DNA from 4 places in the Streptomyces sp. NPDC041205 genome. Region 1 is predicted to be linked to each of the others. Evidence: riboswitches for the same ligand, from Rfam matches in the RefSeq annotation. Region 1 holds a riboswitch; each other region holds the start of a gene.
The links. A riboswitch is a leader RNA that binds a small molecule or an ion and turns the genes downstream of it on or off. The one in region 1 is predicted to bind cobalamin.
Positions count from the first base shown of each region.

Region 2: another riboswitch for cobalamin. It lies ahead of ACZ6BG_RS30450 (hypothetical protein); the one in region 1 lies ahead of ACZ6BG_RS06000 (CbtB domain-containing protein).
Region 3: another riboswitch for cobalamin. It lies ahead of metE (5-methyltetrahydropteroyltriglutamate--homocysteine S-methyltransferase); the one in region 1 lies ahead of ACZ6BG_RS06000 (CbtB domain-containing protein).
Region 4: another riboswitch for cobalamin. It lies ahead of ACZ6BG_RS09860 (ribonucleoside-diphosphate reductase subunit alpha); the one in region 1 lies ahead of ACZ6BG_RS06000 (CbtB domain-containing protein).

Region 1 is NZ_JBVIZH010000001.1:1,393,207-1,398,205, forward strand. It holds gene glxA (radical copper oxidase GlxA) at 1-52, shown strand, start outside; gene ACZ6BG_RS05990 (glycoside hydrolase family 6 protein) at 194-1,183, opposite strand; gene ACZ6BG_RS05995 (ANTAR domain-containing protein) at 1,394-2,170, shown strand; cobalamin riboswitch at 2,521-2,670, shown strand; gene ACZ6BG_RS06000 (CbtB domain-containing protein) at 2,705-2,932, shown strand; gene ACZ6BG_RS06005 (CbtA family protein) at 2,950-3,906, shown strand; gene ACZ6BG_RS06010 (class F sortase) at 3,972-4,598, opposite strand; gene ACZ6BG_RS06015 (hypothetical protein) at 4,660-4,999, opposite strand, start outside.
Region 2 is NZ_JBVIZH010000008.1:156,003-161,001, reverse strand. It holds gene ACZ6BG_RS30450 (hypothetical protein) at 254-1,672, opposite strand; cobalamin riboswitch at 1,788-1,936, opposite strand; gene ACZ6BG_RS30445 (prenyltransferase/squalene oxidase repeat-containing protein) at 2,332-4,999, shown strand, end outside.
Region 3 is NZ_JBVIZH010000003.1:1,130,253-1,135,251, forward strand. It holds gene ACZ6BG_RS18915 (NUDIX hydrolase) at 1-251, opposite strand, end outside; gene ACZ6BG_RS18920 (hypothetical protein) at 442-756, shown strand; gene metE (5-methyltetrahydropteroyltriglutamate--homocysteine S-methyltransferase) at 809-3,127, opposite strand; cobalamin riboswitch at 3,290-3,509, opposite strand; gene aceA (isocitrate lyase) at 3,676-4,962, opposite strand.
Region 4 is NZ_JBVIZH010000002.1:642,269-647,267, reverse strand. It holds gene ACZ6BG_RS09860 (ribonucleoside-diphosphate reductase subunit alpha) at 1-1,374, opposite strand, end outside; cobalamin riboswitch at 1,504-1,645, opposite strand; gene ACZ6BG_RS09855 (hypothetical protein) at 1,834-2,541, opposite strand; gene mctP (monocarboxylate uptake permease MctP) at 2,671-4,293, opposite strand; gene ACZ6BG_RS09845 (DUF3311 domain-containing protein) at 4,290-4,571, opposite strand; gene ACZ6BG_RS09840 (YbdD/YjiX family protein) at 4,694-4,894, opposite strand; gene ACZ6BG_RS09835 (carbon starvation CstA family protein) at 4,891-4,999, opposite strand, start outside.

The DNA.
Region 1 (4,999 bases):
GACGGACGACGAGGGCACGCCCAGCAAGGCCCAGTGGGTGCACGTGCCGTGAGGAGAGCCCCGTAGGGGCGCGGGGAACTGCGCGACCAGCCACGAAATAGCCGCAGTCGCATCTGCCAAGTGACTCAGCAGATGCGACTGCGGCTTTTCGCGCGCTGAGCGCGCAGTTCCCCGCGCCCCTTAGGGCACCTTCCTAGCCGCTGGCCTTGGCTAGCTCCAAGGCGTACTCCGGGAACCACTGCCCGGCCTGCGGGCCACCGCGACACGTCCCGTCGGACTCCCCGGGCCGCTTGACCCATACATAGGCGTCGACAAGGTCATCACCGGTGTTGACGGTGGGAGCCTCACCGAGCGCCCGCCCGGGCGGGTTGCACCAAGGGTCCTTGCCCTTACCCGTATAGGGCCCGTTCCCATTGCGGCTGGTGTCGATGATGAACGGCTTCCCGCCGACCTTCGAGGACAACGTCTTGCCGTAGGCCTTGCTGGCGTCCGTGGTCTGGAAGTTGGAGACGTTCACGGAGAACCCGTCGGCCAGCTCGACGCCCGAGCGCTTCAAGGGGTCGTGCAGCGAGTCGGGCTGTGACCACCCCGCGTTGCCCGCGTCGAGATAGACCTTCGTGTTCTTCAGGGACTTGAGCTTGGCGACGGCACCCTTGAGGAGGTCGTAGCGCTCCTCGTGGAACTGCTCCGGCGTGCACTTGTCGACCATGTGGAGCACGGCGTCCGGCTCCAGGACGACCGTGGCGTGCCGGTCGCCGATGCCCTTGGCCACGCCGTCGATCCACGCGCGGTAGGCGTTGCCGTCGGCGGCGCCGCCCTTGGAGAACTGGCCGCAGTCGCGGTGCGGGATGTTGTAGAGGACGAGGAGGGCGTCCCGGTCGGCCTTCTCGGCGGCCTCCGTGTACCCGCGGGCCTCCTCCTCGGGCTTCTCCGGGCCGATCCACTCGCCGACGGGCTGCTCGGCGATCTTGCGGATCTGCTCGGCGTCGTCCTTCTTGCCGTCCTTGTCGTACGCGGCGACCTGCTTGGCGGCGTTCCCCTCGGGGTTGACCCAGAACGGGTCCTTGCCCTTGGGCTGTTGGCTGACGCCGCTGCCGGAGCCCTCCTCGTCCTTGCCGTCACCGTCCGACGAGCACCCGGAAAGCAGCAGCGCGGCCCCCGCGAGCGCCACTGTCACCGACACCCCCCTGGCCGCGTAGCCCCGCGCGCGACCTGTGATTTTGCGGTACATCCACTCCCCCTAGGGTGCACAGTCCGGTGCTCAATCCTGACATAACTGGGTGCGGCCCACGAGGCCCGACCGCCTCGGCGACACACCTGTAGGAGACCTGTTACAGCCTGCCGAACCGGGGTAGGCGAGGGGCCGTGGGGGGCGGGTAAGAAGGGGAGCGTCATGCTGGACCGCACCTCTGCGCGCAGGCTGGCGCAGGCCCTGGTGGAGGCCGCCGACACCACCGCCGACGACTTCGACGCGCAGCGTCACCTGCGCCGCGTCTGCCAGCACTGCGCCGAACTCCTCGGGGCTCTCGCCGTCGGTGTGATGTACGCCGACGCCGGCAGCGCTGTCCGCCTCGCCGGCAGCGACAAGGGCGGTGAGCTGGCCCGGGACCTCCTCGAAGCACAGGCGGCGGACGGCCCCTGCCTGGAGTCCTACGGCACCGGCTGCCCCGTGCCGCTCGTCCGGCTCACCTCGGCCGACGCGCTCGCCCGCTGGCCGGGCTTCACGGAGCGGGCCCGCGCGCGGGGCGTGGACGCCACGTTCGCGGTGCCGCTGCGGGCCCGCAAACGGGTGCTCGGCGGGCTCAACGTCTTCGTGGCGCCCGCGCAGAACGGGAACCGGCCCCACGTCCGTCCGCAAGAGGGCGAAGAGGACAGCGCGTTGGCGCTCGCGCAGGCGCTCGCCGACGCCGCCGGGGTCGGGTTGTACAACCACCGCGCGTACGCCGAGTACCGCGACCTCTCCCGGCAACTGCAAGCCGCCCTGACCAGCCGCATCCGCATCGAGCAGGCCAAGGGGATACTGGCCGAGCGCTGGCGGACCGGTCTGGACGTGGCCTTCGAGGCGCTGCGGCGGCACGCGCGCAGGGAGCGCCTGGTGATGGACGTGGTCGCCGGAATGGTGATCGAAGGCGCGCTGGACGACGCGACGTTGCTCGGCAAGGACTCGTAACCCTCTGGGACACGGGGTGGACTTGGCGTCAAAAGCCCTCTAGGCCACGGCCGTCTTCCGTTCTAGAGTCTGTCCTACGGCCCAAGCCCCCGGCCGGAGTTGCCTTATTTCACACCGTTGGGACCAACCACACCGTTGGGACCATCCAAGGCCTCCCGTGCCGGCGCCGGGTTTCTCCCGCAGCTCGAGCGCGCGCGGTCGAGGACCAGCCCGGTCGACGACTCCGGGGGGAGCGGGTCGTTGGCCGGGCCGGGTTGTGTCCGCGCCCGCCGCGCGCCGGGGCGCGCGCCGTGCACACGAGTCCGCACGTCAGGGGCGCGAGGACTGGTTGACAGTGTCCATGACCACCTGGGACTCTCCGGGCGACAAGTCCATACATCGAGGCGACGGTTGCCAGGAACCCGGTGCGACTCCGGGACGGTCCCGCCACTGTTACCCCGCGCGAGCCACCGCTCGCCCGCGCGCGGAAGTCAGGAACTGACCCGTCGTCCTCCTGCCATGGGGCGTGGAAACCCCAGAAGGAGGCCCACCGGCATGTCCGTCACGTCTGCGCACAGCGCACCACACAGCGACACGTCGGCGATACAGTCCGCGACGATCGAGACCCGCGACTGGCTGCTCGCCGCGGCCGCCGCGATCATCGCGCTGATCGCCCTGTACGCCGTCTTCATGGACAACGGCTCGCTGATCTCGGCGACCGGCGACTACCTGCACGAGTTCGCTCACGACGGCCGGCACCTCTTCGGTGCTCCCTGCCACTGATCGGGGCCGCACGCACCATGCCGACGTCCCCGAACTCCCCGAACTCTCCCACCGCTCCCGACACTTCCCCCGACCTCTCCCCCGACCTCTCCGGCGAACCCCCCAAGTCGCCTGAAACCACTGATACATCCGCGACCTCCGAGACGCCCGAGAGTCCTGGGACCCCCGGCACCTCCCGCGCCCCCGCTCGCGCCCGGACCGGCGGCTCCCCCGTGCTGCCGCTGCTCGGTCGCGGGATGGTCGCCGGAGCGCTCGGCGGGCTCGCCGCAGGACTGTTCTCGCTGCTGCTCGCCGAACCCCTGATGGACAAGGCGATCCGCGCCGAGGAGGCCCGTTCGCACGAGCACGAGCCCGCGGGTGGTGCGGTCCAGCACCACGAGGAGCTGTTCTCGCGCTCCACCCAGCACGCGGGCCTGGTGATCGCGCTGGTCGTGGCGGGGCTCGCGATCGGCGTGCTGTTCGCCGTCGCGTACGCGCTCGTGCACCGGCGTGATCCGCGGGGCAACCCGTGGCCGCGCGCCCTCGCGTTCTGCGCGGCCGCGTTCTGCGCCGTCTCGCTGTTCCCCGCGCTGCGCTATCCGGCGGCCCCGCCCGGGGTCGGCGACGCGGGCACGGTGGGCGACCGGCAGGAGATGTGGCTGGGCGCGGTCGTCCTCGGCGTGCTCGGCATGTTCCTGGTGTGGCAGGTGTACGTACGCCTCGCCGCGCGCCCCGTACCGGTGCGGCAGTGTGCGGCCGCCGTGACGGCGGTGGCGGTCCTCGCGCTCCTGTGGGCGCTGCCCGACAACCCCGATCCGGTCCCGGTCAGCGCGACCCTGCTGTGGGACTTCCGGATGCTGTCCCTGGCGTCGCACGTGCTGCTGTGGGCGGTGTTCGCGGGCGTGTTCGGCGGCCTCGGGCTGCGCGCCCTGCGGACGAGGGAGCCGGTCACGGCCGGTGCGGCGGGCTACGGCTCGGCGGCGCCGGTGAGTTAGCGGTCATGGCTTCGCGACCGCGGTGAGCCGGCGGTTACGGCTTCGCGGCCGCGGCGGGCCGGCGGCTACGGCTTCGCGACCCCGGTGAGGTAGGCGGACACGACCACGTTGGCCGAGTAGGTGCGGCTCGCGCGGTCGAAGGTGCCGCCGCAGGTGATCAGGCGCAGTTCGGCCCGACCCTCCTCACGGGGGCCGTAGGCCGTGCGCGCGCTGAAGTCGTCGCGGCCGAGGACCTGCACGTCGTCCACCGTGAACTCGGCGACGGAACCGTCGTCCCTGGTCACGCGCACCTTCTCGCCGGGGCGCAGGGCGCTGAGGTGGTAGAACACGGCGGGCTTGGACTCGGTGTCGACATGCCCGACGAACAGGGACGTGCCGCGGGCGCCGGGGCGCACCCCGCCCCCGTACCAGCCCACGACACCCGGCTGCGCGAACGGCGGCGGGTCGATGGCGCCCTCCGCGTCCAGGCCGCGGGCGACGACGGGGGCGCGGACGCCGAGGCCCGGTACGTCGACGCGCTGCGGGCGGGCGGCGGCCAGCGGCTCGTGCGGGGGCGGCAGGTCGACCCCGGCGGGGCGGCCGACGGCGGCGACGTCGCCCGTCGTCGGGTCGGAGAGGCCGCCGCGCACGTCGGTGATCTCGTTGCCCCACAGCCACAGGCCGACGAGCAGGAACGCCCAGGCCACGCCCATGACGAGACGGCTCGTGCCGGGCGGGTGCGGGACGGCGTCCGGGTCCGGGCCCGTCACGGTGTCACTCCGGTCGGCGGCGGCGGACGCTGCGCAGCGCCACGGCGACGGCCGCCACGCCCGCGAGGACCAGGCCGACGACGGCGTGCCGGGTGCCGGGGCCCGCCTCGTCGGCGGCGGCCGCGGCCGAGGTGAGGGGGGCGGTGCCGCCGCCTCCGGCGCGGACCGGGGCGGTCGGGGTCTGGGGCGCTCCCTTGACCTGGACGGTGCCCACGCCCTGGTGCGGGTGTCCGTCACAGGTGACGGTGATCTCGTACGTTCCTGAAACGCCCTGCCGGATACGGGTCGTGCCCGACAGCGCGCCCTTCCCCCCGTCCCGCCCGGTCAGCTCCGCCTCCCGCACG
Region 2 (4,999 bases), on a different contig from region 1:
CTGACCTTGGGAGGCGCGGCGCTGTTCTCCCTCGGGGCCGCGCCCCCGCCTGCCGGGCCCGGGCCCGAGAAGTCGGTGGGCGGCGGCTCGCGCATGCTTTGCCCTCACCTTCGATGACGGCCCCAGTCTTCCTTCCACGCCTGCTGGAAGCCGGGTACGAGTTCACGACGCCTGACGCGCACCCACCGGCCGCCCGCGCCGGGTAGGCCGGTGAGGCCATCCTGCGCGGACGGCCGGTGGCCGTCAGGTGCCGTCAGCCGCTGTACCGCAGGGAGATCGTGTCCCCGAGCTTGATCTCCTTGTTCCGCGCGGCGGCAGCCGCCGTCGCGCCGTCGACGCTCGCCTTCCAGGTCGAACCACCGCTGTTGGCCTTGCCGTTGAGAGCCGTGATCGTGCCGGTGCCGCTGCCCGGCGTGACGGACGTGACGCAGCCCGCCGGGGTGGCCGAGGAGGACGCCGCGTCCAGGACCGCGCCGAGCGTGGTGGTCTTGGCGGTCGGCGTGAAGGCGACGGAGCAAACCTTGAGCGAGGTCCCGTCGTCGACGGTCAGGGCCAGGCTCGTCGCGGTGCCCGGTGTGAAGCCGGAGGTGGCGACCCAGCGGGACGCGCCCGCTGTCGTCGGGGCCGGCGGGGCCGTCATGAAGCCGCCTCCGGCCACGGCCCGCAGACCGTCGATGGAGGCGTACGCGGACGGCGTGGTGTCGGTCGGCAGATACTTGAAGCCGCCGCCCGGCTTGAACTGCTGGGCGATGAGGAAGTCCACCGGGGTCTTGCCCGCGGGTGTGAGGAAGTCGCCGGTCTGCGGGTTGATGCCGCAGGCGTTGAGGCCGGAGACGGCCCAGCCGTTGGAGTCGGTGTTCGCGCCGAACATGGCGGCGAAGGCACCGGAGTTGTTGATGAGCTTCGACTTCAGGAACGCCCTGGCCCTGGTGATGGCGGGGTCGGTCGCGGGCACCCCGGACACGCACAGCGAGGCCATCGCGGCGCCGGTCATGTCGATGTCGCCGGGCGTGGCCAGCGCGTCGGGGTCGCCCTCGGCCCTGCCGAAGTTCCAACCGCCGTCGTTGTGCTGGTTGGCGCGGACCGTGGCGACGGACCTGTCGAGCAGGGCCTGCGGCACGCGCTTGGCGCCGGACTGGGTCCTGGCGCCGCCGAGCGAGATCAGCGCGAAGACCGTGCCGTTGAAGTTGGACGGCGAACCCCAGTAGCCCGGCGCGGAGTTCTGCCAGTGCGCGTAGGTGTCCGCGACCAGGTTGCGGCTCGCCGAGACCCGGGCCGGGTCGATGCCCGCTGAGTAGGCGTTGATGATGCCGCGTTCGTAGTCGGTGACGACCGGCGAGGTGCCCGGCCAGCCCGCCGCCGCCAGGTGCGCGCGGTACACGGCGCGGGCGTTCTTCGAGGTGTCGCCGCCGGGGCTGACGTCGGCGGCCGCCGTACCCGCCGAGGCGAACGCCGAGAACGCCCACTCGTTGGACAGGCCCGCGCCCGCGTACGAACCGTCCGCGCCCTGCAGGGATCTGAGATAGCTCACGCCGTTCGTCTTGGACGTGGCTATCTGACCGGGGGACGCGGTGGCGGCCGCGGGGAGCGCGGTCAGGACGAGGGCGCCCACCGCGCCGAGGGCGGTGGGTACGGCGAGGAGGGTGCGGCGGGCGGCACGGGATGAGGTCATGTCGGGGGCTCCCGGGAGAGGGGGCGGCGGCCTCACGTACCCCCGCGGCCGGTCCCCTGTGCGCGGACCCGGGCCGGACGACACGCGGCCGTCGCCCGAGCGCGTGGGGTCGACGTCCATTGACGCTGGCCGTTCGGGCATTCGGGCTCGGCCCGGCTCCCTGCCGGTCCACACCGCTGCGCGTCAGCTCTGGGTTCGCACCAGATTCCCCCGATCGGCAGCACAGGACGGTACTCGAACCTCACACAACCCGCACACCCTTGCCACCACATTCGCAACTGTGCTCTAATTCGGCCGATTCCAAGCTCAGTCATCAGGGGAAGCCGGTCGAAGTCCGGCGCTGACCCGCAACCGTAGGTTCGCCGAGCACCTCAAGTGCCCGGCGGGCGAGCCGGATTACCTGGACTGAGGGCAAGCGATTGACGCCGTCGCGGACTACGGCGTGGTTCGGACGGTATCTCCACGCGGGCCCCCGGCCCCGGACCTGCCACCACGCGCACTCCGCAGCGGCAGACGCCCAGGGGGCAGTGGTGGGGCAGGGAACCGGACGGGTCCGGAGCATACGCACGAGAGGCGTCGCGCTGTTGTGCGCGGCCGTGACAGCGCTGGGCGGCGGCGTCCTGCTGCTCGGCCCGGCCACTCCCGCCGCGGCCGATCCGATGAACTCCTGCACCCGCACCAAGGGCGCGGTCGTCGCGGTGGACTTCGCCGACTGGGGCGGCGGTGTGGTGCGCGGCTGCGACGCCACCCCGACGACCGGCTACGACCTGCTGCACGAGGCCGGATTCAGCACCGAGGGCACCGAGCACGACGGGCCCGCGTTCATCTGCCGCCTCGGCCACAAGAAGTTCGACTCCGGCAAGCAGTACCCGACGCCGGGCCAGGAGAAGTGCAGGCTCACCCCGCCCGCCACGGCCTACTGGTCGTACTGGATCGCTCCGCCCGGCCAGGACTACTGGACGTACAGCCCGCTCGGCGCCATGAGCCAGAAGCCGAAGAACGGCTCCGTCGAGGCCTGGGTGTTCGGCGCCACCGACCCCGACGGCACCAGCGGCGGCCCCACGTTCACCCCCGCCCAGGTGCGCGCGGGCGGCCAGACCGACCCCGGTGACAACCCGCCCGACGTCAAGCCCGGCAAGGTCGACCTGAAGGCCGCGGACACCTGGCTCAAGAGCCGGCTCACCGAGGGCGACCACGTCCGCGACGAGGGCGCCGAGAACGCCAACCTCCACCAGACGGCGAACACCGCCCTGGCCCTCGCGGCCACCGGCGGCCGCAGCGCCACCCTCGACCGGATGAAGTCCTATCTCGCCGCCCGCACCGAGGAGTTCGCCTACCCGCAGGGCGCCGCCAAGGCCCCGAGCCCCATGGGCGCGGCCCTGCTCGCGCTCCTCGCCGAGAGCACCGAGGGCGACCCGCACTCCTTCGGCGGCCACAACCTGGCCGGTGACCTCGGCAAGAGCGTGTGCACCGCGGGCGGCACCGCCGACTGCGTCGCCAAGGGCGACTTCCCCGCCGTCGGCGACGTGGAGACCCAGGCCCTCGCCGTGCTCGCGCTGCACCGCGCGGGCCGGAAGATCCCCGCCGACGCCGTCGCGCGCGTCGCCGCCCACCAGTGCAAGGACGGCGGCTTCAGCCCGACGCTGCTGCGGGACGGCGACACCTGCTCCTACAGCGACCCCGCCACCACGCCGTACGCGACCATCGCCCTCCAACAGGCGGGCGGCCACGCCGACGCCGTGGCGAAGGCCCGCAAGAACCTGCGCGGCGCCCAGCTCCCCACCGGCGCCGTCGCCGCCTACCCGGGCGTGACCACCGGAGACGTCACCGCCACCGCCAGGTCCGCCCAGGCGATGCGGCTCCTCGGCGACACGGTCCGCGCGGACGCCGCCGTGTCCTGGCTGTCGCGGCAGCAGACGAAGTCCGGCGGCTTCGGCTCCGACGAGGGCGCCACCGACCCGGTGATCTTCCCGACCTGGGCCGCCGCGTTCGCGGGCGCGCGCACCAGCCTCGCCGCGCTCACCACGAAGCGCCCGGACCAGACGAAGCCGCCCGTCGACCCGACCAAGCCGCCCACCGACCCGGCCGACCCGGACCCGGTGAAGCCGCCGACCCCCGGTGTGAAGCCGCCGTGGCGCGCCGGCGAGGGCCCCGACCTGAAGAAGGGCACCGCCTACCTCACGGCGGGCTCCCGGCTGAAGAAGGGCCACTACTACGAGAACGTCGCAGGGACCGGCTTCGCCGACTACGGCCTGACCATCGACGGCGCCTACGCGCTGGCCGCCACGGGCACGAACAACAACGTGCTGCGCGGGATCGTCGACTTCCTCGACGGCAAGGGCAAGGACGCGAGCTCCGGGCGGCGCACCGTCAACGACTGGACGGGCGTGGGCACCTCGCACGCGGCCGGAGGCTCCATCGGCAAGGTCGCGGTGCTCGCCCAGGCCGTCGGCCGCGATCCGCGCGACTTCGCCGGGCACGACCTGATCGCGGCCCTCGGCAAGGCCGTGTGCAAGAAGAAGAGCCAGGGCGCGGACCGCAGCTGCGCGGCCAAGGGCGCCTACCGGTACGCCCCCTCGGTGTTCTCGCAGTCCCTCGCCGTCATCGCGCAGTTGCGCGCGGGCGAGAAGCGGGCGGCCGCGGCCCCGGTCACGTACCTGCGGAGCCTGCAGAAGACCTCCGGCGCCTGGCCGAGCCTCATCCCGCCGACCGGTGACTCCGAGGTCGACTCCACCGCCATGGCCGCGATGGCCCTTGACCTCGCCGGTGACACCCGCTCCGAGAAGGCCGTCACCAAGGCCCTGAAGTGGATCGCGTCCAAGCAGCTCCGCAGCGGAGGGTTCCCCGGCGCGTCCGGTGACTCCGTCAACTCCGCGGCCCTCGCGGTCCAGGGCCTCTCCCTGGACGCCCCGAAGTACAAGACCCAGATCAAGAAGGCCCGGAAGTTCCTGGCCAAGCAGCAGAACCGGGACGGCGGCTTCAACGTGGCGGCGGGCGGACAGCGCGGCTCCGACGTCCGTGCCTCGACGCAGGCGCTCGGCGGCGCCATGGGCACTTCGTTCGGCACGCTCGTACGCGACCTGGACGGCACCCGGCCGCAGCCGCCGGGCGCTTCCGGGGAAGGCCCCTCGGACGCCCCCGGTGACGGGGGCGGCACCGGCACCGACATCGTCACCCCTGGAAGCGGCCCGGACGGATCCGCGGGGGAGGACAGCCCGACCGGGCCCCTCGCCTCGACCGGCGCCCAGGTGACGGGGCTCGCCCTCGCCGCCGTCGTCCTGTGCCTCGCGGGCTGGCGCACCCTCGTCGTGGCCCGCCGCCGCGGCG
Region 3 (4,999 bases), on a different contig from region 1:
TCGGGGAGGCCGGGGGCGCGGTCCGCCGCGGGGATCATCCGTGAGTCCACGCCGAGGAGGCGCTCGACCACCGCCTCACAGCCCGTCTCCTCGGCGACTTCCCGGATCACCGCGTCGAAGGGATCCTCCGCGTGCTCCACCCTGCCGCCCGGCAGAGTCCAGTTGCTCTCGCCGCTCGGCGGCACGTGCCGGGCGAGCAGTACCCGGCCCTCCTCGACGCACACGGCGTACGCCGCGAGCCGGAAACTCATCCGATACCTCCTGCCGGACGCCGTTGCGGCGTCCGCGTTCTGCTGACGAACGAGGGGCCGTCCGGCACGGCCAGGGTGAACGTGCCGGACGGCGCCCTCGGCTACGAGGACACCGGCACCGGGGCCGAGCAACTCGGCCCGGGCACGGCCTGCTCCGCGAAGGCGTGTCCAGGAGCTGGAGCAGGAGCAGGTGACCGCCGACGTCGTCTGTGTGAGCAGCCCCGATCTGCTGTACCGAGCCCTGCGCGCCCGGCAGGGCCACGACGAGCAGGCCGACCTCTGGAACCTGGACCAGGCGTTCCCCGCGGACCGCGCCACACCGCTGGTCACGGTACTCGACGGTCATCCGCACGCGCTGTCGTTCCTGGCCATGGTCAACAAGGCCGCCACCAGCGCATTCGGCGTCACGAGGTTCGGCCAGTCCGGTTCGCTCACCGACGTCTACCGCCACCACCGGATCGACGTCGACAGCATCGTGTCCGCCGCCCTCGACGTCACCGACTGAGACCCGAGGCCGGGGCACCCGTGGGTGCCCCGGCCCCCGGCAGGGCCGCCGGTCAGGACGCGGACAGCTCCCCGCGGACCGTGCGCGCCGCCGCGACCAGGTTCTCCAGCGAGGCGCGGGTCTCGGGCCAGCCGCGGGTCTTCAGGCCGCAGTCCGGGTTGACCCACAGGCGCTCGGCGGGGATGGCCTCAAGTCCCTTGCGCAGCAGGGCCGCGGCCTCGTCCGTGCCGGGCACACGCGGGGAGTGGATGTCGTAGACGCCGGGGCCCGCCTCGCGCGGGTAGCCGTGCTCGGCCAGTTCACGGGCCACCTGCATGTGCGAGCGGGCGGCCTCCAGGCTGATGACGTCGGCGTCGAGGTCGTCGATGGCCTGGACGATGTCGCCGAACTCGGCATAGCACATGTGGGTGTGGATCTGGGTGTCGGGCCGCACCCCGCTGGTGGTGAGGCGGAAGGACTCGGTGGCCCAGTCCAGATAGGCCGGACGGTCGGCGGCGCGCAGCGGCAGCGTCTCGCGCAGCGCGGGCTCGTCGACCTGGATGACCGAAGTGCCCGCCGCCTCCAGGTCGTTCACCTCGTCGCGCAGGGCGAGGGCCACCTGGCGCGCGGTGTCGCCGAGCGGCTGGTCGTCGCGGACGAAGGACCAGGCGAGCATGGTCACGGGCCCGGTGAGCATGCCCTTGACCGGGCACTCCGTCAGGGAGTTGGCGTACGCCGTCCAGCGCACCGTCATCGGCTCGGGGCGGGAGATGTCACCGGCGAGGACCGGCGGGCGCACATAGCGGGTGCCGTACGACTGGACCCAGCCGTGCTGCGTGGCGAGATAGCCGGTGAGCTGCTCGGCGAAGTACTGCACCATGTCGTTGCGCTCGGGCTCGCCGTGCACCAGGACGTCGATCCCGGTCTTCTCCTGGAAGGAGACGACCTCGCGGATCTCGTGCTCGATGCGCTGCTCGTACCCGGCGGTGTCGATGCGCCCCGCGCGCAGGTCGGCGCGGGCCGTGCGCAACTCCGTGGTCTGCGGGAACGAGCCGATGGTGGTCGTGGGGAGCAGCGGCAGGCCGAGGTGGGCGCGCTGGGCGGCGGCCCGCGTGGCGTACGGCTGGGAGCGGCGGCCGTCGGCGTCGGTGACGGCCGCGGCCCTGGCCCGGACGGCCGGGTCGTGGGTGATCGCGGAACCGGCGCGGGAGGCCAGGTCGGCCCGGTTCGCGGCGAGTTCGGCGGCGATGGTGTCCGTTCCCTGTGCGAGGCCCTTGGCCAGGGTGACGATCTCGCCGGTCTTCTGCTGGGCGAAGGCGAGCCAGCGCAGGATCTGCGGATCGATGTCCCGCTCGGCCGCGGCGTCGATCGGGACGTGCAGGAGCGAGCAGGACGCGGCGACGTCGACCTGGTCGGCGAGGCCGAGGAGCGTCCCCAGGGTCGACAGGGACTTCTCCAGGTCGTTGATCCAGATGTTGCGGCCGTTGACGACACCGGCGACGAGGCGCTTGCCGGGCAGTCCGCCCACCGCCGCGAGCGCGTCGAGGTTGGCGGCGGCCGCGTCGGTGAAGTCGAGCGCGAGGCCGTCGATCGGGGCCTTCGCCAGGACCGGCAGGGCGTCGCCGAGCCGGTCGAAGTAGGAGGCGACGAGCAGCTTCGGCCGGTCGGTGAGGGAGCCGAGGTCGCGGTAGGCGCGCTCGGCGGCGTTGAGGTCCGCCGGGGTGCGGTCCTGGACCAGGGCGGGCTCGTCGAGCTGCACCCACTCGGCGCCGGCCGCGCGCAGGTCCGCGAGGACCTCGGCGTACACGGGAAGGAGCCGGTCCAGGAGCGTCAGCGGCTCGAACTCCGCGGCCACGCCGGGCGCGGGCTTGGCGAGCAGCAGATACGTGACGGGGCCGACCAGGACCGGGCGGGCGGCGAGGCCGAGCGCGAGGGCTTCCTTGAACTCGGCGACCTGCTTGGTGGAGTCGGCGCTGAAGACGGTGTCGGGGCCGAGCTCCGGCACGAGGTAGTGGTAGTTGGTGTCGAACCACTTGGTCATCTCGAGCGGCGCGACGTCCTGGGTGCCGCGGGCCATGGCGAAGTAGCCGTCGAGCGGGTCGGCGTCCACGGCGGAGCGGTGCCGCTGGGGGACGGCGCCGACCATGACACTGGTGTCCAGGACGTGGTCGTAGTACGAGAAGTCACCGGTCGGCACCTCGTGGACACCAGCCGCCGCCAGACGCTGCCAGGTGGAGCGGCGCAGCTCCGTCGCGGTCTGGTTGAGGGCGTCGGCGGTGACGCGGCCCTTCCAGTACCCCTCGATCGCCTTCTTGAGTTCACGGCCTGCGCCCTGACGGGGGTAGCCGTACACGGTGGCCCGTGCTGCCGCGGCTGCGGACTTCGCTGTCACGGAAATCTCCTTCGCGAGATGACTCCTGAGAATCCCGGGACGGGACGCGGACGCGAAGGGATGACGAACAAGACGGACCACACACACGCCACTGGCATGGTGCTCCGTCTGGTATGTACGCCGACCCGCCCACGAGGTCACCGGGATATCCGCACGCGATCGGTCACGTACGGGCAACGGGCAGGTCTTCGGACTCGCGGGCACGTCTGCCGGGGCAGACACCTACTGGCCGTCGCTTCCCAGGCCCCGTTCATCGGGCCCAGTGCGTGTGACGGCGGTCGTTCCCGCTCACCGCTGCGGGGCAGTCCCGGATTCCCACCGGGTTCCCTCTTACGACGCGCCTGCCTGGCGGACAGGGCGAACCAGCTGCACGCGTCAGGTTAGAGGGTGGACGCGGTCCTGGGCAGCACTGTTCACATTCCGGAACGTGAGATGAGACACGAGTGCGAGCCGTTTGGGCGCACGTGTGAAGGGGCGTGGCCCGGCGGAATCCGCTGGGCCACGCCCCTTCACACGGCGGCCGGGCCCCTCGGCCCGGCGCGGAGCACCTAGTGGAACTGCTCCTCCTCGGTGGAGCCCGAGAGCGCGGTGGTGGAGGAGGCCGGGTTGACGGCGGTGGACACCAGGTCGAAGTAGCCGGTGCCGACCTCGCGCTGGTGCCTGACGGCGGTGAAGCCGTGCTCCTGCGCGGCGAACTCCTTCTCCTGCAGGTCCACGTACGCGGTCATGCCGTGGTCGGCGTAGCCGCGGGCGAGGTCGAACATGCCGTGGTTGAGGGAGTGGAAACCGGCCAGGGTGATGAACTGGAACTTGTAGCCCATGGCGCCCAGTTCGCGCTGGAACTTGGCGATCTGGTCGTCGTCCAGCGCGGCCTTCCAGTTGAAGGACGGCGAGCAGTTGTAGGCCAGCATCTGGTCGGGGTGCTCGGCGTGGACGGCCTCGGCGAACTCGCGGGCCTGGGCGAGGTCGGGGGTGCCGGTCTCGACCCAGATGAGGTCGGCGTACGGGGCGTAGGCGAGGCCGCGCGCGATGACGGGGGCCATGCCGTTGCGGACGCGGTAGAAGCCCTCGGCCGTCCGCTCGCCGGTCACGAACTCGGCGTCGCGCTCGTCGACGTCGCTGGTGAGGAGGTTGGCGGCGAGCGCGTCGGTGCGGGCGACGATCAGGGTCGGCACATCGGCGATGTCGGCGGCGAGGCGGGCCGCGTTGAGGGTGCGCACGTGCTGAGCGGTGGGGACGAGGACCTTGCCGCCGAGGTGGCCGCACTTCTTCTCCGAGGCGAGCTGGTCCTCGTAGTGGATACCGGCCGCGCCCGCCGCGATCATCGCCTTGGTCAGCTCGAAGGCGTTCAGCGGGCCGCCGAAACCGGCCTCGGCGTCGGCCACGATCGGAGCCAGCCAGTCCACGGCGGAGTCGCCCTCGCTGGTGGCGATCTGGTCGGCGCGCAGCAGCGCGTTGTTGATGCGGCGGACCACCTGCGGAACGGAGTTGGCCGGGTACAGCGACTGGTCGGGGTAGGTGTGCCCGGCCTGGTTGGCGTCGGCGGCCACCTGCCAGCCGGACAGGTAGATCGCCTGCAGCCCCGCCTTGACCTGCTGCACGGCCTGACCGCCGGTCAGCGCGCCGAGCGCGTGGACGTAGTCGAGCTCGTGCAGTTGGCGCCACAGCCGCTCGGCGCCGCGCCGGGCCAGGGTGTGCTCCTCGCGGACGCTGCCGGAGAGGCGCACGACGTCCGCGGCGCTGTAGGTGCGCTCGATCCCCTGCCACCGAGGGTCGGTCGCCCACCGCCGCGCGAGCTCCTCGGCCGTCGCCGTCGTCGTCCCTGCCTGTGCCATGACCGTCTCCTGGAGATTCGTGAACTGTGCGAACATC
Region 4 (4,999 bases), on a different contig from region 1:
GCCGTCGTCCGTGACCTCCAGGATCTCCGTGCAGAGGTTGGAGGAGTGGACGGTGTGGCCCGGCTCGGCGGTCTGGTTGGCCGTGCGGTTGGCGGTGTCCTTGAAGGTCATCCAGCCGTTGCCGGTCTGCGCGAGGGTGCGCATCATGCGGCCGTACAGCTCACGGGCGGGGATGGTCTTCTGCGCGAGACCGGCCGCCTCCGCCTTCTTGTACGCGGCGTCGAACTGCTCGCCCCACAGGTCGACGAGCTCGGGCACGTCCGCGGGGGAGAACAGCGACCACGGCTGGTCGGCGGCGACGCGGCGCATGAACTCGTCGGGGATCCAGTGCGCGAGGTTCAGGTTGTGGGTGCGCCGGGCGTCCTCGCCGGTGTTGTCCCGCAGCTCCAGGAACTCCTCGATGTCGGAGTGCCAGGTCTCCAGGTAGACCGCGGCGGCGCCCTTGCGGCGGCCGCCCTGGTTCACGGCGGCGACGGAGGCGTCGAGCGTCTTCAGGAACGGCACGATGCCGTTGGAGTGCCCGTTGGTGCCGCGGATCAGCGAGCCGCGGGAGCGGATGCGCGAGTACGAGAGCCCGATGCCGCCCGCGTGCTTGGAGAGCCGCGCGACCTGGTGGTAGCGGTCGTAGATGGAGTCCAGCTCGTCGAGCGGCGAGTCGAGGAGGTAGCAGGACGACATCTGCGGGTGCCGGGTGCCGGAGTTGAAGAGCGTCGGCGAGGACGGCAGGTAGTCGAGACGGCTCATCAGGCGGTAGAGCGCGGCGACCTCGTCCAGGGCCCGCTCGGAGGCGTCCTCGGCGAGACCGGCGGCCACGCGCAGCATGAAGTGCTGCGGGGTCTCGACGACCTTCCGGGTGATCGGGTGGCGCAGCAGGTAGCGGCTGTGCAGCGTACGAAGGCCGAAGTAGCCGAAGCGGCGGTCGGCGCCGTCGGCGAGCGCGTCGGCCACGAGGCCGTCGAGGCGCTCCGCGTGCAGGGTGGTGAACTCGGCGGTGCGGTCCGCGATCAGGCCCTCGCGGTGGCCGACGGCGACGGACTGGGAGAACGACGTGACGCCCTGCGAGGCGGCTTCCTCGCGGATACCGATGGTCAGCAGCCGGGCCGCGAGCTGGGAGTACGCGGGGTCCTCGGAGATGAGCCCGGCGGCCGCCTCGGTCGCGAGCTCCCGCAGCTCCACCTCGTCGGCCTTGGCCGACCGGCCGCGCAGCGCGGCGGCGGCAACCCGGCCGGGGTCGGCGTCGGGGAGGTCGGCGGTGAGGTCGGTCAGGACGCGCAGCAGGGCGGTTCCTGGGCCGTCGGTGGTCTGCGCGGCCTGCTCGGCCTCGGCCTGCTTGCCGGCCTGCGCTGACGCGGGTTCGGCGGGCGCGATGGTCACGTGGTGCTCTCCCTCGCTCGGCTCTGGGCCCGCGGAGAGAGGCACGGCGCGGCTGCGCCCGCGCAGGGGCGACTCCGCGTCCACCAACCCATTCCTCGAGGCCCGGACGTCTCGGCACCCGGACCGGACGGTCCAGGCGCGCTGTCGGCAGGTCGTCGGACTCACCGGCGCATGTTGTGGGCGCGAGCGCACAAATGCGTACCAGTACACCGTTGCGGGACAGTTCCGGACTTGCACCGGATTCCCCTGCGGCGACAGCGAGGATGAGCATACATCTTGTGCTGGCTTTCGGTGCCACCCCTAGATGTTGTGTCGGAGGGTAGCGGCGTTGTCGCGGGACGAGGCGCCCTGAACCTCAACTCGGGGGCGGGGCGTGGCATTCCAAGGGGGCGCCCGGGTGCCGCCCGGGGCCCGCTCAGAGGTCGCTGAGGCCCCGCTCGGCCGTCACCGCGGCGCCGTTCAGCCGCCCACGCCCGGCGGGTCCTGGGGGGCGCCGTCGCCGTCGCGGGGGATGTCGCCGCGCTCCACCGGCGTGGCGGGGGAGGTCTTCTTCGGCAGTACGGCGTCCAGCTCGGCGGCGTCCGCGTGGTGGGCCTTCTCGGCGGCGGCGCGCAGCGTGTCGCGGTCCACGAGGCCGGGGTCGGCGGAGATCTGGATGCGCAGGCCGTGCTCGGAGCGGGCGTACGCGTGCCAGGACTCGGCGGAGCCGGAGGAGCCCGCGGAGCCCGATGACCCCGCGGAGCCGGGCGTGCGGTACCAGCCCTTCCCGTCCTTCTCGCAGCGTTCGGCCGGGGGATAGACGCTCCGGCAGGTCCTGCCGTCGACGGTGCCCCGCTCGACGTCGACCTTGATCTGCGCGCCGCCCTCCTTCGCCACGTACACCGCCTGGAAGCCGTCGTCCCCGAGGACGCCCACGGACTGCTCCGCCAGCGCGAACCCGTCGGCCTCGGTCACGTACACGTGCGCCGTCCGGGTCTGGGCGGCGCGGGCGCGGGCCTCAAGGTCGGCGCGGGAGGGCGTCGATCCGGCGCCGGAGCCCGCGTTCGCGGAGCCTGCGTTCCCGGAGGCCCTGTTCTCGGACCCGGCGGTCTCGGAGCCGCAGCCGGTGAGGGCGAGGGGCGCGAGCAGCAGCAGGGCGGCGGGGAGCAGGAGGCGAGGATGCGGCATGGGCCCATTCTTTCGTACGCCGGTTCGGGGCCGGAGGCGGCACGGCGAAGGCCGCCGCGTCCCGGACGGAACGCGGCGGCCTCCAGGGAGGGCGGAGGGGTGACGCTCCCTTGGGCGCCCCCTCGGGCGTCAGTGCCCGGCACCCACCTTCGGCAGCTCCACCGCCACGCCCTTGTCGCCGGCGTCCGCGGTGTAGTCCTCCGGGGACGTCTCGTCGACGCCGTCGGGGGCGCCCACGGCCTTCAGGACGAAGGTGAGGACGACCGTCACGACGATGTTCAGGACGAACGCGGTCAGGCCGATGTAGCCGATCTCGCCGATGCCCGGGATCTCCTTGGACGAGCCGCCGAAGTGCTTCTGCGTAGGCGAGGCGACCCCGTACGCGGCGACCGTCCCGTAGATCATGCCGACCGCCCACCCGGCGAGCAGCGCCCACCGGTGGAACCAGCGCGTGAACAGGCCGCCGACCAGCGCGGGCATGGTCTGCAGGATCCAGATGCCGCCGAGCAGCTGGAAGTTGATGGCGACGGTCTTGTCCATGGTGAGGACGAAGGCGAGCGCGCCCACCTTCACCAGGAGCGAGACCAGCTTGGAGACCTTCGTCTCCTGCGCGGGGGTCGCGTCGGGCCTGATGAAGTCCTTGTAGATGTTGCGGGTGAAGAGATTCGCGGCCGCGATGGACATGATGGCGGCCGGGACGAGCGCGCCGATGCCGATGGCCGCGAAGGCGACGCCCGTGAACCAGTCCGGGAACATGTCCTCGAACAGCTGCGGGATCGCCAACTGCCCGTTCTCGACCTTCACTCCGGCCGCGATGGCCATGAACCCGAGCAGGCCGAGCAGGCCGAGCATCAGCGAGTACAGCGGCAGGATGGTGGTGTTGCGGCGGATCACGTCGCGGCTGCGCGAGGACAGCGTCGCGGTGATCGAGTGCGGATACATGAACAGCGCGAGTGCGGAGCCGAGGGCCAGGGTCGCGTACGTCCAGGTGCCCGCCTCGCCCGGCACGAGGGAGCCGACGGGTTTGCCGGTGGCCTCGTTGGTCGCGGAGAACTTCTCGTTCGCCGCGCTGAAGATGTCGTCGAACCCGCCGAGCTTGATCGGGATGTAGATGATGGCCACCACGATCACGATGTAGATCAGGGTGTCCTTCACGAACGCGATCAGCGCGGGCGCCCGCAGCCCGGACGAGTACGTGTACGCGGCGAGCACGCCGAAGGCGATGAGCAGCGGCAGATCCTTGATGAACCAGTTGGTGTCCTCGCCGCCGCCGACGCCCATCACGTCCAGGACGGCCTGGATGCCGACCAGTTGGAGCGCGATGTAGGGCATCGTCGCGAGGATGCCGGTGACCGCCACGGCCAGCGAGAGGCCCTTGGACCCGAAGCGGCCCCGGACGAAGTCCGACGTCGTCACGTACCCGTGCTTGTGCGAGACGGACCACAGACGCGGCAGGAAGGTGAAGATCAGCGGGTAGACGAGGATGGTGTACGGCACGGCGAAGAAGCCGGCCGCGCCCGCCGCGTAGATCGCCGCGGGGACGGCCACGAAGGTGTACGCGGTGTAGAGGTCGCCGCCGAGCAGGAACCAGGTCACCCAGGTCCCGAACGACCGGCCGCCCAGGCCCCATTCGTCGAGGCTCTGCTCGTTCTCGGCCTTGCGCCAGCGGGACGCCAGGAAGCCCATGACGGTGACCGCGAGGAAGAAGAAGATGAAGACGGCGAGCGCGACGCCGTTCACGCCGTCGTTCACCGGGACGCACCTTCCCCGAGGGCCTTGCGGGCGCGCTGGTCACGCTGCCACAGCTGGTAGGCGATCATCGTGAGCGCGGTCGAGATCAGCACCCACAGCATCTGGTACCAGTAGAAGAACGGGATTCCGATGAAGGCCGGGTCGGCCTTCGCGTACGAACTCACCCAGAGCATCGCCACGAAGGGCGCGAGGAGGCAGAGGGCGATGACCACGCGGACCGGCGTGATCGCCGGCTGTCTCACTTCAGGCGCAACTGGCACTTCAGGCGCATCTGACATACCGCGGCTCCGTTCCCTCACTTATCCCGTTCTTAACGTTCGGGAAATCTAAGTCAGAGATCTCGCGGTACGGAACCCCTGTCCGTATAACGGACGGGTACCGGAAGTGCCGTCGTGCCTGCTCAGCAGCAGCGGAAGCCCTGTCGGGGGTCCGACTCCTGCTGGTCCGTCCGCATCCGCTCGAACGCGCGGCGGCTCGGCACGACGGCGGTCGGATGATCTTTGCGGACGTGCGCCACGTACCGCTCGTACGCGGACTCGTCGGTCAACTCCCTTACGTACCAACGCAGTCCGCGCAGCGCGCGCAGCAGTGGTCCGCTCATGGCGAGCCCGCCGTCGCACGCTCCTCGGCCGCCGTCAGTTCCGCCTTCTCCTCCTTCGTCGCGAAAAGACCGGCGGGCGCGACCGTCTTGGACTCCACGAACGGC